One region of the Pseudarthrobacter equi genome, then DNA from elsewhere that is predicted to be linked to it. Evidence: riboswitches for the same ligand, from Rfam matches in the RefSeq annotation. Region 1 holds a riboswitch; each other region holds the start of a gene.
The links. Region 1 has a riboswitch for thiamine pyrophosphate ahead of BLT71_RS12485 (bifunctional hydroxymethylpyrimidine kinase/phosphomethylpyrimidine kinase). Riboswitches for the same ligand answer to the same signal wherever they lie in the genome.

Region 1 (4,328 bases):
CAACCTTGAAGGCAAGCAGCGCCGTATCGAGAACGCGCTGAAGTCAGGCGACACCGTCCTGGTCCAGGTGACCAAGGACCCCGTGGGCCACAAGGGCGCCCGCCTGACCAGCCAAATCTCGCTGCCGGGCCGCTACCTCGTGTACGTCCCCGGCGGTTCCATGACCGGAATCTCCCGCAAGCTGCCCGACGTCGAGCGGAACCGGCTCAAGCGCATCCTCAAGGACCGCCTGCCCGAGCAGGCGGGCGTCATTGTGCGCACGGCGGCCGAAGGGGCGTCCGAAGAGGAGCTGACCCACGACATCAACCGGCTCCGCGCCCAGTGGGAAGGCATCGAAAGCCAGTCCTCCTCCACCAAGGTCCTGGCTCCGGAGCTGCTGTACGGCGAGCCCGACCTCACCATAAAGGTGGTCCGTGACGTCTTCAACGAGGACTTCTCCAAGCTGATCGTCTCCGGCGAGGACGCCTGGGACACCATCGAGGCCTACGTCACCTATGTGGCGCCGGACCTGGTGGGACGCCTGGAAAAGTGGACCAAGGACCAGGACATCTTCGCTGCCTGGCGGATTGATGAGCAGATCCACAAGGCCCTCGAACGCAAGGTGTTCCTGCCCTCCGGCGGCTCACTGGTGATCGACCGGACCGAAGCCATGACCGTGGTGGACGTCAACACCGGCAAGTTCACCGGCAGCGGCGGCAACCTCGAAGAAACCGTCACGAAGAACAACCTTGAAGCGGCCGAGGAAGTGGTGCGCCAGCTGCGGCTGCGCGACATCGGCGGCATCATCGTGATCGACTTCATCGACATGGTCCTGGAATCGAACCGCGACCTCGTCCTGCGCCGCATGGTGGAATGCCTGGGCCGCGACCGGACCAAGCACCAGGTGGCGGAAGTCACCTCGCTGGGACTCGTCCAGATGACCCGCAAGCGCATGGGCACCGGGCTCCTGGAAGTCTTCGGCGAGCAGTGCGAAGCCTGCGCGGGCCGCGGCGTCGTCACCCATGACGACCCCGTAGAGCACCGCCGCGCCAACATCGTGGCAGCCGAGCAGCACGTCCACCGCTCAGACAACCGCTCCGATTCCCGCACCAACGGGAACCGAAACGAGGGCAACCGCAGCGAGGGCCAGCGCAGTGAGGGTCAGCGCAACGAGGGCCAGCGCACCGACAGCAGCCAGGAAGGTACGCGCGGCGAACGCAAGCGCCGCCGTGGACGTGGCGGCCAGCCGGTCGAACAGGCACCCGCACCCGCAGCGGTGGCTGCCCACCCCGTCCAGCCGGACCCGCACGAGGCCGAACGCCATGCCAAGGCTGAAGCCACCAGGCTGGCCCTGGCCAACATTGCTGCTGCTGCCCACGCCGCACACCTGCATGATGATGAGGTGGCGGCCCGGCTGGCCCCCGCCCAGCAGGACGCGGGCACAACGGAGAAGCACGACGACGGGACGCCGGCACGCCCGGCAGCTGTCCTGACGTTCGGCGGCGAGAAGGTCGCGCTGCCCTTCGTTGAGCACGCAGACGAGCACCAAGCCTCGCCTGCGCTGTCGCTTGACCGGCTTGCCGAAGCGTTTGCCCACCTGGGCCAGCCGGCTTCGCCTGTTGGCAGCCAGCCACAGGAGTCCGGGACGGCCCAGGCCGCGCCGGCCACCCCCGAACCGGCGGAGGCAGCGGTTGCGGCACCCCAGCAGCCCGTTGCGCCTGCCGCCCCCGACCTGTCCCGGCAGCGCCGTCCGCGGCGTAACCGGAGTGCAAGCAGGGCGCAGGGCGCAGCCAACGAGACCACCGTGGAACACCATGAGAACGTCCCGTCGGCCAGCGAAGGCCACTCCCATGCCGCCAAAGCGCCCCAGCCCGCAGCGCCGGCAGAGCCGGCAGCCAAAGCCGATGCGCCCATCATCCTTGGCGTAGGGGTTCCTGCTTCCGAGCTCTGACCCTGCCCAGGCACTGCAGATGCCCGGCCCTCCACTCCTGTGGTGGGGCCGGGCATCTGCCGTTAACGGGGAACGGCCCTCAGCAGCGCACTTAACAGGTGCAGTCACCTTTCGGTTGACTGCCGTCCAGCGGCTAGGCTGGGGAACCGACACGGGGTGCCGCGCACCAGGCCCGGCTGAGATCCACACCCGTTGAACCTGTCCGGTTAGTACCGGCGAAGGGATGTCTCTTTTGTCTTCGACCCTTGCCATGCCCGCAGCCACCCCGCTCCCGAATCCCTCCGCAACCGTAATGCCGGCTGCCGTACGGGACGTGCCCCGGGTCCTTGCCATCGCGGGCTCGGACCCCTCCGGTGGGGCCGGCATCCAGGCGGACCTCAAAAGCATCGCGGCCCACGGCGGTTACGGCATGGCCGCCATCACTGCCCTCACCGCCCAGAACACCCGCGGGGTGACCGCCGTCCATGTTCCTCCGGCATCCTTTTTGGCACAGCAGCTGGCGGCCATCAGCGACGACATCCACGTTGACGCCGTCAAGATCGGCATGCTGGGCGACGCCGAAGTGATCGATGCCGTGCGCACCTGGCTGGAGAAGGTGCGCCCCGCCGTCGTTGTCCTGGACCCCGTCATGGTTGCCACCAGCGGAGACCGGCTGTTGCAGGAGAGTGCCGAAGCCGCGCTCCGCAGCCTGGTGCCGCTGGCCCACCTTGTCACCCCCAACCTGGCCGAACTGGCCATGCTGCTGGAAGAAGACGTACAGGACACGTGGGAGGCAGCCCTGGAACAGGGCAGGCGGCTTGCTGATGCCACCGGTGCTGCCGTGCTGGTCAAGGGTGGCCACCTGCAAGGCAGCAGCTGCCCGGACGCCTTGGTTGGCCCGGCCGGCATGCTATCCGCAGACGTAGTGGAAATCCCGGGGGAGCGGGTGGCAACGCGGAACAGCCATGGCACAGGCTGTTCCCTGTCCTCCGCCATGGCCACGGTCCAGGCGCAGGTAGGCAACTGGGAAGTGGCCCTACGGGAAGTGAAACCCTGGCTTGCGGGGGCGCTGGCGGCGTCCGCCGTACTGGAGGTGGGAACCGGCAACGGGCCCGTTCACCATTTCCACCACATCCGCCAAGCGCTTCGGCCAGGCGACTTTACGGCGCAGCTGCGGAAAGATGCCGACGCCCACCTTGAGTCGATCTACGCCCTGGGTTTCCTCCGGGCCCTGGCCTCGGGGACACTTCCGGAAAGCCAGTTCGCGTATTACCTTGCGCAGGATGCCATCTACCTGAACGGGTATTCGCGAGTCCTCGCCCGGGCCAGCGCGCTGGCTCCCACGGAAGCCGAGCAGCTGTTCTGGGCGGCGTCGGCCCAGCAGTGCCTCGAAGTGGAGTCGGAACTGCACCGTTCCTGGCTCAGCACCCGCACCGTCCGTCCCGAACTGGGTCCTGTCACCAAGGCCTACGTGGACCACCTGACGGCTACTTCGGCGTCGGGCAGCTATGCAGTCCTGGCAGCGGCTGTCCTGCCGTGCTTCTGGCTGTACGCGGACGCCGGGAAGACGCTCCATGCCAGGTTCCTCGCCGACGGGGAACCGGCAGGACACCCCTACGCCGACTGGCTCCGCACCTATGCCGACGAGGATTTCGCGGAGGCAACGCGCCGGGCCATCGCCGTGGTGGACGAAGCGGCACGCAAGGCTTCCGATGACGAGCGGCACGCCATGGTTACCGCTTTCCGGCAGTCCTGCCGGCTGGAAGTGGAGTTCTTCGACGCGCCGCGGCTCCACGCCTGAACCTGCCCGGGCCGTGCTGCCGGTACTATGGTCTGGCACGGCCCCGGTGGCGGACGATGTCTGTGGTTCCTATCACAGCCGACCCGCCGGAGCCAGCCTCATTTGCGGCCGGAGACGGAATTAGCGTATTCTGGATCTTCGGTGCTTACGCCAACACTTGGGTTATGACCCCGGGAACATGCCAGCGTGGAAAACACAAGGCAGTCCTGCGGGATAACTCATGGAGACCTTCGGGGAATCCACGGCGTTGAGGCACAGCGGGAACCCAGCCAAACAGTGCAACGGGTGCCGCACGCAATTTTAGTTATAAACGTCGAGAGAAGTGAGTTCCCAAGTGGTGTACGCGATTGTCCGCGCAGGCGGCCGCCAAGAGAAGGTTTCCGTTGGAGACTTCGTTACCCTGAACCGCGTCGCCGGTGGGGCTGGCAGCACCATCGAGCTGCCCGCACTGCTCCTGGTTGATGGTGACAAGATCACCACTGCCGCTGCTGACCTGGCCAAGGTGACCGTTACGGCTGAAATCCTCCAGGACCTCCGTGGTCCTAAGATTGTCATCCAGAAGTTCAAGAACAAGACCGGGTACAAGAAGCGCCAGGGTCACCGTCAGGAACTGACCAA
Region 2 (4,328 bases), 450 kb from region 1:
GCTGGACGATCTCCTGGTCCGGCATGTTCAGGCTTGCGCCGTTGCGGGCGCGTTCAAGGCGGACACGCTTGAGCCCAACTTCCTTCAGCAGGCCCAGCAGGGGAGAGGCAGTACCGGCGTCCAGGTCAGCCTGGGCACCCTTGTAGCTGAGTTTCGCGCGGCTTCGAACGCGTGCCCGGCGGACACCGACGGTCGTGACCTCGGCGTTGCCGTCGAGCCGGAAATCCCAGACGAAGGCCGAGCAGTCCTGGTCCGGCAGGAGGCTCCCGGCGCCCTCGCTGATGACTTCAGGGTGCAGGGGAATACGCCCGTCCGGGGCGTAGAACGTCTGGCCCCGGCGCCGGGTTTCGGCATCCAGGGGTCCGCCGGGCGCAACGAACGCGGGGACATCGGCGATGGCGTACAGGACGTGGTACCCGCCGTCGTCGTCCGTTTCGATGAAGAGGGCCTGGTCCAGGTCCGTGGACGACGCCGGATCGATGGTGACGAACTCCACCGCGGTCAGGTCGTAGTCCGGCAGGCGCAGCGCGGCCACCGCGGCCTCGGCGTCCTTGACCGCGTCACCGGGGTAGGGGCCCGGAAGTTCCAGCTCCGTCCGCAGCGCGGCCAGGGCCTCTTCCAGGGCATTGGTGCGCTCATGGACGTTGGGAGCCAGCCGATGATGTGACACGAAAATCAGCCTAACCCCAAGTCATGCGATTTCGCAGGGAATCGATGCGGGCGCGGTCGTGACGGGTTGCCGCGGACCGCGGTGCGTTCGGGAAACCGGGTTGTGGGACGTCCGCGGCTTCAGGAAGCCGCGGAGTCCAGTGCAGAACGAAGCGAGGCAGCGGCAGCAGCGGGATCGGCAGCGTCGGTGATGGCGCGGACCACCACGATCCTTGACGCTCCGGCCGCGACCACCTGGTCCACGTTGGAGTGGTCGATCCCGCCGATCGCGAACCACGGCACGTCACTGGGCGCCTTCGCGGCCGCATACTTCACCAGTTCCAGGCCGACGGCGGCCCGGCCGGGTTTGGTGGGGGTGGCCCAGAGCGGGCCCACGCAGAAGTAGTCGAGGCCGGCAGGTCCTGCGGCGTCGGCCAGCGCGGCGTCCACCTGCTCCGGCGTGTGGCTTGACAGGCCGATGGCCGCGTTGCCGTTGAGCAGCGTCCTTGCGGCCGGTACCGGCAGGTCCTTCTGGCCCACGTGGAAAACGGGGGCACCGGACAGGACCGCAATGTCCGCGCGGTCGTTGACGGCCCACAGCCGCCCGTGCCGCTGGGCTGATTCCTTGAGGACCGCCAGCAGGTCCAGCTCCTCGGCCGCCTCGATGGACTTGTCCCGCAGCTGGATGATGTCCACGCCGCCTTCGAACGCGGCGTCCACGAACCCGGCGAAGTCGCCCCGTCCGCGGCGCGCATCCGTGCAGAGGTAGAGGCGTGCGGATTTCAGTGCGCCGTTACCCGCCGCGGTGGTGAAGGCATCGGTGCCGGGTGCTGCGGCAGGGGCAGGGGAGTGGGACACATTCATGGCTGCAAGCCTAGTTCCTCTACACTTGCCTCGTACTGCGGGAGCCCGCGGCAGCTGTCACAAAGCGCCGGGCTGAGAGGGCGTCAGAGCCGACCGCTTGACCTGATCCGGTTAATGCCGGCGTAGGGAAGGAGACACCATGGGCATCCCCGAAAGCCCTCCGGACAGCATCGCAGAGCCAGCCGCTGTCCCGGCAATAGCCGCCGACGTAGCAGTGATCGGCGGGGGCGTCATAGGCCATGGCATCGCCTGGGAAGCCAGGCGCTCTGGCCGGTCCGTGGTGCTGATCGACGATGCACCGGGATCCGGAGCCAGTTGGGCGGCGGCAGGCATGCTGGCCCCCGTCAGCGAGCTGCATTACCAAGAGGAAGAGCTCCTGGGCCTCATGCTGGATGCATCGGAGCGCTGGCCGCAGTTCGCGGCGGACCTTAGCCGCGTGTCAGGCCGCGGTTCCGGATTCCTGGCGACGCCCACGCTCACCATTGGCGCCGACGCCGCCGACCGGCAGGCACTGATGGACCTGCGCGGCGTGCAGCAGGCCAATGGACTCGCCGTGGAACCACTGACGGTCCGTGAGGCCCGGCGCCGGGAACCGCTGCTCAGCCCCGCCATTGCGTGCGCACTCGATACCCCGGCAGACCACCAGGTGGATCCCCGGCGACTCGTGGAGTGCTTCCGGGCAGCCCTGGCCAACCACCTGCCGGCCGGCAGCGGCGTTGCCGGCACTGCGGTTGCAGACACTGCGGTTGCCGGCGCTCTGGACGGATTTGCCGTGGCGGACAGGGCAGTGGGACTGGAGTGGGCGGACGGCGCGGTGGCTGGTGTCCGGCTGGCCGGAGGCGGACTGGTGCTCGCCGGCGAAACGGTGGTGGCCAACGGCATGGCGGCGGGCTCCCTGGAGAACCTGCCGAGGGGACTCCGGTTACCTTTGCGCCCTGTGCACGGCGACATCCTGCGGCTGTCCGTCCCCCCGCACCTGCAGCCCTTGCTGACGTCCACCGTCCGCGGGCTGGTGCGCGGTGTGCCCGTCTACTTGGTTCCACGCGAGGACGGAACCGTGGTCATCGGCGCCACCCAGCGGGAGGACGGCCTGGTTGGGGCGGGCACTGCGTTCGGAGCCATGCCGGCGAGTGCCGGATCCAGTGCAGTGCCCGCCGGTGCAGGACCGGCCAGCGCAGTGTCCGCTGGCGGCGTGTACCAGCTGCTTCGCGACGCCCAGGTGCTGGTGCCTGCGGTCGCAGAGCTGGAACTGCTCGAATGCACGGCCCGGGCCCGCCCGGCTACCCCGGACAATGCCCCGCTGCTGGGCAGGGTGCCCGTGGACGGGGGAGACGGCAGTGCAGCGCATGTCCCCGGACTCATCGTTGCCACAGGATTCTTCCGCCACGGCGTCCTCCTCACCCCGGCCGCGGCAGCCATCTGCCGCGACCTGATGGATGGGAAGGCCGACCCCCGGTGGCAGCCGATCAGTCCTGACCGCTTTTCCGGCCGGATCCCGGCCCCCAGATTCAACATCAAGGAGACAGCATGAACATCACCCTGAACGGGGCATCCCGCACCGTGGCGGACGGTGCGTCCATCACGGCATTGGTCAGCGAGGTGACCGGACGCGCGCTTGCGGCCGACGGCCAGGCAACCGACGGACAAAGGCTGGGGGTGGCCGTAGCTCACAATTCCGAAGTGGTGCCCCGCAGCCAATGGCACGGCACCGCGCTCGCGGACGGAGACGACGTCGAACTCGTCACCGCAGTACAGGGAGGCTGACACCATGATTGAAGCGAACACCGTTTCCGAACCGGCCACCCATACCTCCGCGGCACCCGCCAGGCCTGACGCCCTCGTCATCGACGGCGTTGCCCTGGAGTCGAGGCTCATCATGGGAACGGGTGGCGCGCCCAGCCTGGACGGCCTGGGCGCCGCGCTTGTTGCCTCCGGAACCTCCCTCACCACCGTGGCCATGCGCCGCTACTCACCCGCAGAATCGGGCTCCCTGTTCCAACTGCTGGTGGACCACGGAATCCGGGTCCTGCCCAACACCGCAGGCTGCTTTACTGCGCGGGACGCCGTCCTGACTGCCGAACTGGCCCGGGAAGCGCTGGAAACCGACTGGGTGAAGCTGGAGGTCATCGCAGACGAGCACACGCTCCTGCCGGACGCCGTTGAGCTGGTGGATGCAACCGAACAGCTGGTCAACCGCGGCTTCAAAGTCTTTGCCTACACCAACGACGACCCCGTCCTGGCCCTCCGGCTGGAAAACCTGGGTGCTACCGCAGTGATGCCCCTGGGATCTCCTATCGGTACCGGGCTGGGAATCCTCAACCCGCACAACATCGAACTCATCGTTTCCCGGGCAAGCGTGCCCGTGGTCCTGGACGCAGGGATCGGCACGGCATCTGACGCGGCGCTGGCCATGGAACTTGGGTGCGACGCTGTCCTGCTGGCCACGGCGGTGACCCGTGCCCAGAACCCGGCCCTGATGGGTGAGGCGTTCAAGCACGCCGTCATCGCCGGGCGGCTGGCGAAGGAAGCCGGGCGCATTCCGCGCCGCGAGCACGCGCTGGCGTCGTCCGCCATGGAGGGCCGGGCCGAGTTCCTTTAGCCAGTGATGCTTCAGGGGATGTACCGCCTAGGGGATTGCACCGCTTAAACGACTGTGGCCGCCACCGTTGAAGGTGGTGGCCACAGCCGTTTAACGGTGACTAGCGCCTCAGGATGGCGGTCAGCCGATGGGTATCGTTCCTTGCCCGGGTGCGGCTCAGGACAAGCACTGCCCCGACGGATGCCGCCGCGCCCAGCACTATGGGCAACACCCAGGG
Region 3 (4,328 bases), 1.7 Mb from region 1:
TTCGACGAGGGCCGCCTTGGGCCGGCCTGTCAGCCGCGGGATCGCCCACGTGTGCGGGTCGGCTTCCTTCAGCTGGTAGATCGACTTGTGGATCAGGAATTCCTTGAGCTGGTCCAGGCTGGCCTTGCGAGCGACGTACCGGGAGACGCTGGGTCCGGTATCGGAGGACGCCAGGGTGAACAGCACCTGGGCTACCTGGTCACTCGTCGGATTGTCCGCCGGCTGGAATTCCAGGCCTGCCACCGTTTCGTGGGCGGCGGAGCGCAGAGCGGCTTCGAACGGTTTTTCGAGCAGCCTCCGCACCCGCAGGAGGTCCGGTTCCCACTCCCACTCGTCAGTCACGCCACCCAGGCCGGAGTAGTGCAATTCGTACAGGCAAAAGAGGGTCAGCTGAAGGTCGTCATCGCTGATGATGTCCGTGGTCTCCGCCAACTGCGCGGCGGCGAGCCGGTGGAGGAGATCCAGGTCCTCGGCAGCGTCCTCCGGGCGTCCGGACAGGACGGCGCGCAAGGCACTGCTGACGGGGCCTTTCGGGGAGGGGAATTTCATGGTGCTCCTTGATGGTGCTCTCGATTGGGTGCGGTGGCTTTCGGGGTGCGCGGCGACAGCAGGACGGCAAGAAAAACCATGCCCAGTCCGAGGCTGAGGTGCAGGACGTTGTCCGGGTGGTTGGCCGGAAGGAAGTTGGCCGGGGTGTCATCGGCCACCAGCAGTCCGTAGACCCAGAGGGCAAGGTGGGCCACGCCGCCGTATATGAAGAAGCTGCGGGCGTGCCGGTGGGTCCGGCACATCAGGATTCCTGAGGCTCCGAATGCCCCGTGCAGCAGATTGTGGAGCACGGATACCTGGAATTTGCCGAAGAGTTCGGCGCCCGAGCCAGGCCCGGCAAAACCGAGGTGGTGGAGATTGTGGGTGACGCCCGGGATGAACCCGAGCACACCCGCAGCCAGGAGCAGGATGCCTGCGGAAAGCGAGGCCCATTGCAGCCCTGAGCGGGCAGCCCGGGTTAGGGTACTTGCTGCCACGTCCTGTACTCCTGGGGTTGCCGGTAACAAATATAGTAAGCATGGTTACTAATAAAAAATAAGCAAGCTTCCATATTTGCCTCCGGGTCGCCCGGATGCCCGGTGGTTGAACCCCGGCTTCCCTGCCCCTGCAATAGGGTTGTTTAGCCTTCGGCCGCCGACCCCGAAGTACCCAGCACCCCGCGCATCGCTTCCACCACCAGGTGGTGGTCCGCTACCTGAGGAAGCCCGGACACGGTCACCGTGGCAACCGCGCCCACGCGCGTGACGTAGACCGGGAATGCACCGCCGTGCGCAGCGTAGCGGGACTGGTCGAACCACGCATTGTCCTCGATCCGCCCGCCACCGGCCCGGCCGCGCAGGCCCACAAGCAATGACGGCACCTCGTAGCGGGCGGCCGTGCGCTGCTTCGCGCGGACCCAGTGTTCGTTGTCCGGGGTGGCTCCGGGGAGCGCAGCGTGGAAGAGGACCTGCTCGCCTTTGGTGATGTCGATGGCGATGGGAAGATTCCGCTCTTTGCCGAGCTCCACCAGGAGCAGGCCAAGGTTAAGCGCGTCATCCGGCGAAAAGCCGGGGAACTGCAGTTCCCTGATCTCCGCCTCAATCCGGCCGATGAGGGCCTGGAGGGAACCTTCCGGCTGGGCGTCGGCGGAGTCGGGATCGTAGTCAGTCACATCTGGCGGGTTGGCAGTCATGGCCCACAATCTACCGCCCTCCAGGTGTAAACTTGAGCACGCCCGGAAGGGCGCGAAACATTCAAACGCAAGACATCCACAGCATCATCAACAACACATTTACGACAGGGGAGCGCCGCCGTCGGCCCCGGCACCAGCCGGGAAACGCAGGTGGGCGCTGAGAGTGCGGACAGCCGCAGACCCTCGAACCTGATCCGGTTAGTACCGGCGCAAGGGAGTCGAGTTCTCGAAGTGCGCGGGAAATGGCGGCAGCAGCCGGCACCCGCGTCCACTTTCCCCTCCTGTTTCCAGGAGGATCACATGACTACTTCAGCAATCAAAAAGCCCGCCAGCAGGTCCTGGCGCGTCGTGGACATTGTGGTGGCGGCCCTGATCGCCATCGCCGGCGGCGTCATCTTCTGGGCCTGGTCCCAGGGAACCGCCGCAATTTCCGCGCCGATGAACGCGGCCTACCCGCCCCTCACCGGCCTCCTGGCCGGGGGATGGATGATCCCTGCGGTCCTGGGCATGCTCATCATCCGCAAGCCCGGCGCCGCCCTGTTCTGCGAGACGGTCGCCGCCACCGGCGAACTGCTCATGGGCTCCCAGTACGGCGCCTCCGTGCTGTTCTCCGGGTTCGTCCAGGGCCTGGGTGCCGAGATCATTTTCGCCATCTTCGTCTACCGGAAATTCAACCTCCCGGTCTCCCTGCTGGCCGGTGCCGCGGCGGGCCTCTTCTGCGGCCTGAACGACTCCTTCGCGCCGTGGGGCTGGAACATCGCCTACTCTGGCGGTGACAAGCTCGCGTACATCGCCTTCACCGTTGTTTCCGGGGCCATCATCGCCGGCGCGCTCGCCTGGATCGCCACCCGTGGCCTTGCCCGGACCGGCGTGCTGAGCTCCTTTGCATCCCGGAAGGCCGCTACGGAGCCCGTCTTCTCCTGATGCCGGCACCTTCCCACGCGGCCGCACCCCAAACGGTGCGGCCGGCCACGGTCACCGCCCGCGGCTGGGGCTGGCGGCACGCGGGCCGCACCACACCGGCCGTCCATGCCCTCGACCTCGACATCAGCCCGGGTGAGCGGGTACTCCTGCTTGGCCCGTCCGGGGCAGGCAAGTCGACGCTCCTCCATGCGCTCGCCGGGGTGCTGGGCGATGCGGACGACGACGGCGAGGCAGGCGAGTCGGACGAGACCGGTTCGTTGCTGGTTGACGGCGGTTCGCCCCGCGGCCAGCGGGGCCGCGCGGGCCTCATGCAGCAGGATCCCGAGACCCAGGTGGTCCTCTCCCGGGTAGGCGACGACGTCGCCTTCGGCGCCGAAAACCTCGCCGTGCCCCGCGACGCCATCTGGCCGCGCGTGCACGAGGCGCTGGCCGACGTCGGGCTGTCCCACCTGCCGCTGGACCACCCGACGTCGGCTCTGTCCGGCGGGCAGAAACAGCGGCTGGCGCTTGCAGGCATCCTCGCGATGCGGCCCGGGCTGATCCTGCTCGATGAACCCACCGCCAACCTGGACCCGGCCGGTGTCCTCGAAGTCCGGGACGCCGTGGCCCGCTGCCTGGACAAGACCGGCGCCACGCTGGTGGTGGTGGAGCACCGGGTGTCCGTGTGGAAGGACCTCGTGGACAGGATCGTGGTGCTGCAGCCCGGCAGCGGCGCCAACCCCGCGGTGCTCCTGGACGGCCCGCCGGACCGGGTGCTGGCCGAAGCGCGGACCATGCTGACGGCCGCCGGTGTCTGGGTGCCCGGATACGTTCCGTCCACCCGCGCGCGGGCCGCGGAACAGGCCTACGGAACCGGAAGCCTCCTGCTGGCCGCCGAAGACCTGGCCGTCTCCCGGCAACGCCCGCGCCGAAAAGGCTTCCGCAAAGTTCCGCCGGTGCCGGTGCAGGAAGGCATCATTGCCCAGGTCCGCGCCGGGCAGGCGCTCGCTGTCACTGGACCCAACGGCGCAGGGAAATCAACCTTCGCGCTGACCCTTGCCGGACTCCTCAACCCGGTCAGCGGGACGGTATCCGCCACGACGGACCTCAGCCGCGGCGCCGGAATCACCCCGTATCAGTGGAAGGCGGAACAGCTGATCGAGCGGATCGGCACGGTCTTCCAGGAACCCGAGCACCAGTTCGTCACCGGCAAGGTCCTGGACGAACTGGTCTTCGGGCCCCGGCACCTGGGGCACGGTGAAGACAAGGTGGATGAGCTGCTGGAACGGTTGCGGCTTACCCACCTGGTGGACGCCAACCCGTATACCCTGTCCGGCGGCGAGAAGCGGCGGCTTTCCGTGGCCACGGTCCTGGCGGCCAGCCCTCAGGTACTGGTCCTGGATGAGCCCACATTCGGCCAGGATGCCAATACCTGGGCCGAGCTGGCATCGTTCCTCTCCGAACTCCTGGACGCCGGAACGGCGGTAGTGTTCGTGACCCATGACGCCGAGTTCACCGCGGCCCTTGGTGGCACGGAACTCAAACTTGCGGCGGCGGAAGCGGTGGCGCCATGAGGCAGGAACTGAACCTCCGCGGAAACGCTGCGCTCCTGGCCCGCGCCAACCCGCTGAGCAAGCTGGCCGCCGTCGTGCTCATCACGGTGGTCCTGGCGCTGTCCATCGACTGGGTGTCCGCGTCCGTGGCG

Region 2: it holds a riboswitch for thiamine pyrophosphate, as region 1 does, so the genes downstream of both, BLT71_RS14550 (FAD-dependent oxidoreductase) here and BLT71_RS12485 (bifunctional hydroxymethylpyrimidine kinase/phosphomethylpyrimidine kinase) in region 1, are expected to answer to the same signal.
Region 3: it holds a riboswitch for thiamine pyrophosphate, as region 1 does, so the genes downstream of both, BLT71_RS20125 (ECF transporter S component) here and BLT71_RS12485 (bifunctional hydroxymethylpyrimidine kinase/phosphomethylpyrimidine kinase) in region 1, are expected to answer to the same signal.

The regions. Positions count from the first base shown of each region.
Region 1 is NZ_LT629779.1:2,773,156-2,777,483, reverse strand. It holds gene BLT71_RS12490 (Rne/Rng family ribonuclease) at 1-1,930, shown strand, start outside; TPP riboswitch at 2,073-2,171, shown strand; gene BLT71_RS12485 (bifunctional hydroxymethylpyrimidine kinase/phosphomethylpyrimidine kinase) at 2,181-3,710, shown strand; gene rplU (50S ribosomal protein L21) at 4,045-4,328, shown strand, end outside.
Region 2 is NZ_LT629779.1:3,220,383-3,224,710, reverse strand. It holds gene BLT71_RS14560 (RNB domain-containing ribonuclease) at 1-670, opposite strand, end outside; gene thiE (thiamine phosphate synthase) at 790-1,512, opposite strand; TPP riboswitch at 1,540-1,658, shown strand; gene BLT71_RS14550 (FAD-dependent oxidoreductase) at 1,652-3,043, shown strand; gene thiS (sulfur carrier protein ThiS) at 3,040-3,276, shown strand; gene BLT71_RS14540 (thiazole synthase) at 3,281-4,111, shown strand; gene BLT71_RS14535 (hypothetical protein) at 4,212-4,328, opposite strand, start outside.
Region 3 is NZ_LT629779.1:4,431,729-4,436,056, reverse strand. It holds gene BLT71_RS20140 (iron-containing redox enzyme family protein) at 1-549, opposite strand, end outside; gene BLT71_RS20135 (DUF4383 domain-containing protein) at 546-1,025, opposite strand; gene BLT71_RS20130 (heme-degrading domain-containing protein) at 1,169-1,720, opposite strand; TPP riboswitch at 1,817-1,954, shown strand; gene BLT71_RS20125 (ECF transporter S component) at 2,021-2,644, shown strand; gene BLT71_RS20120 (ABC transporter ATP-binding protein) at 2,644-4,197, shown strand; gene BLT71_RS20115 (energy-coupling factor transporter transmembrane component T family protein) at 4,194-4,328, shown strand, end outside.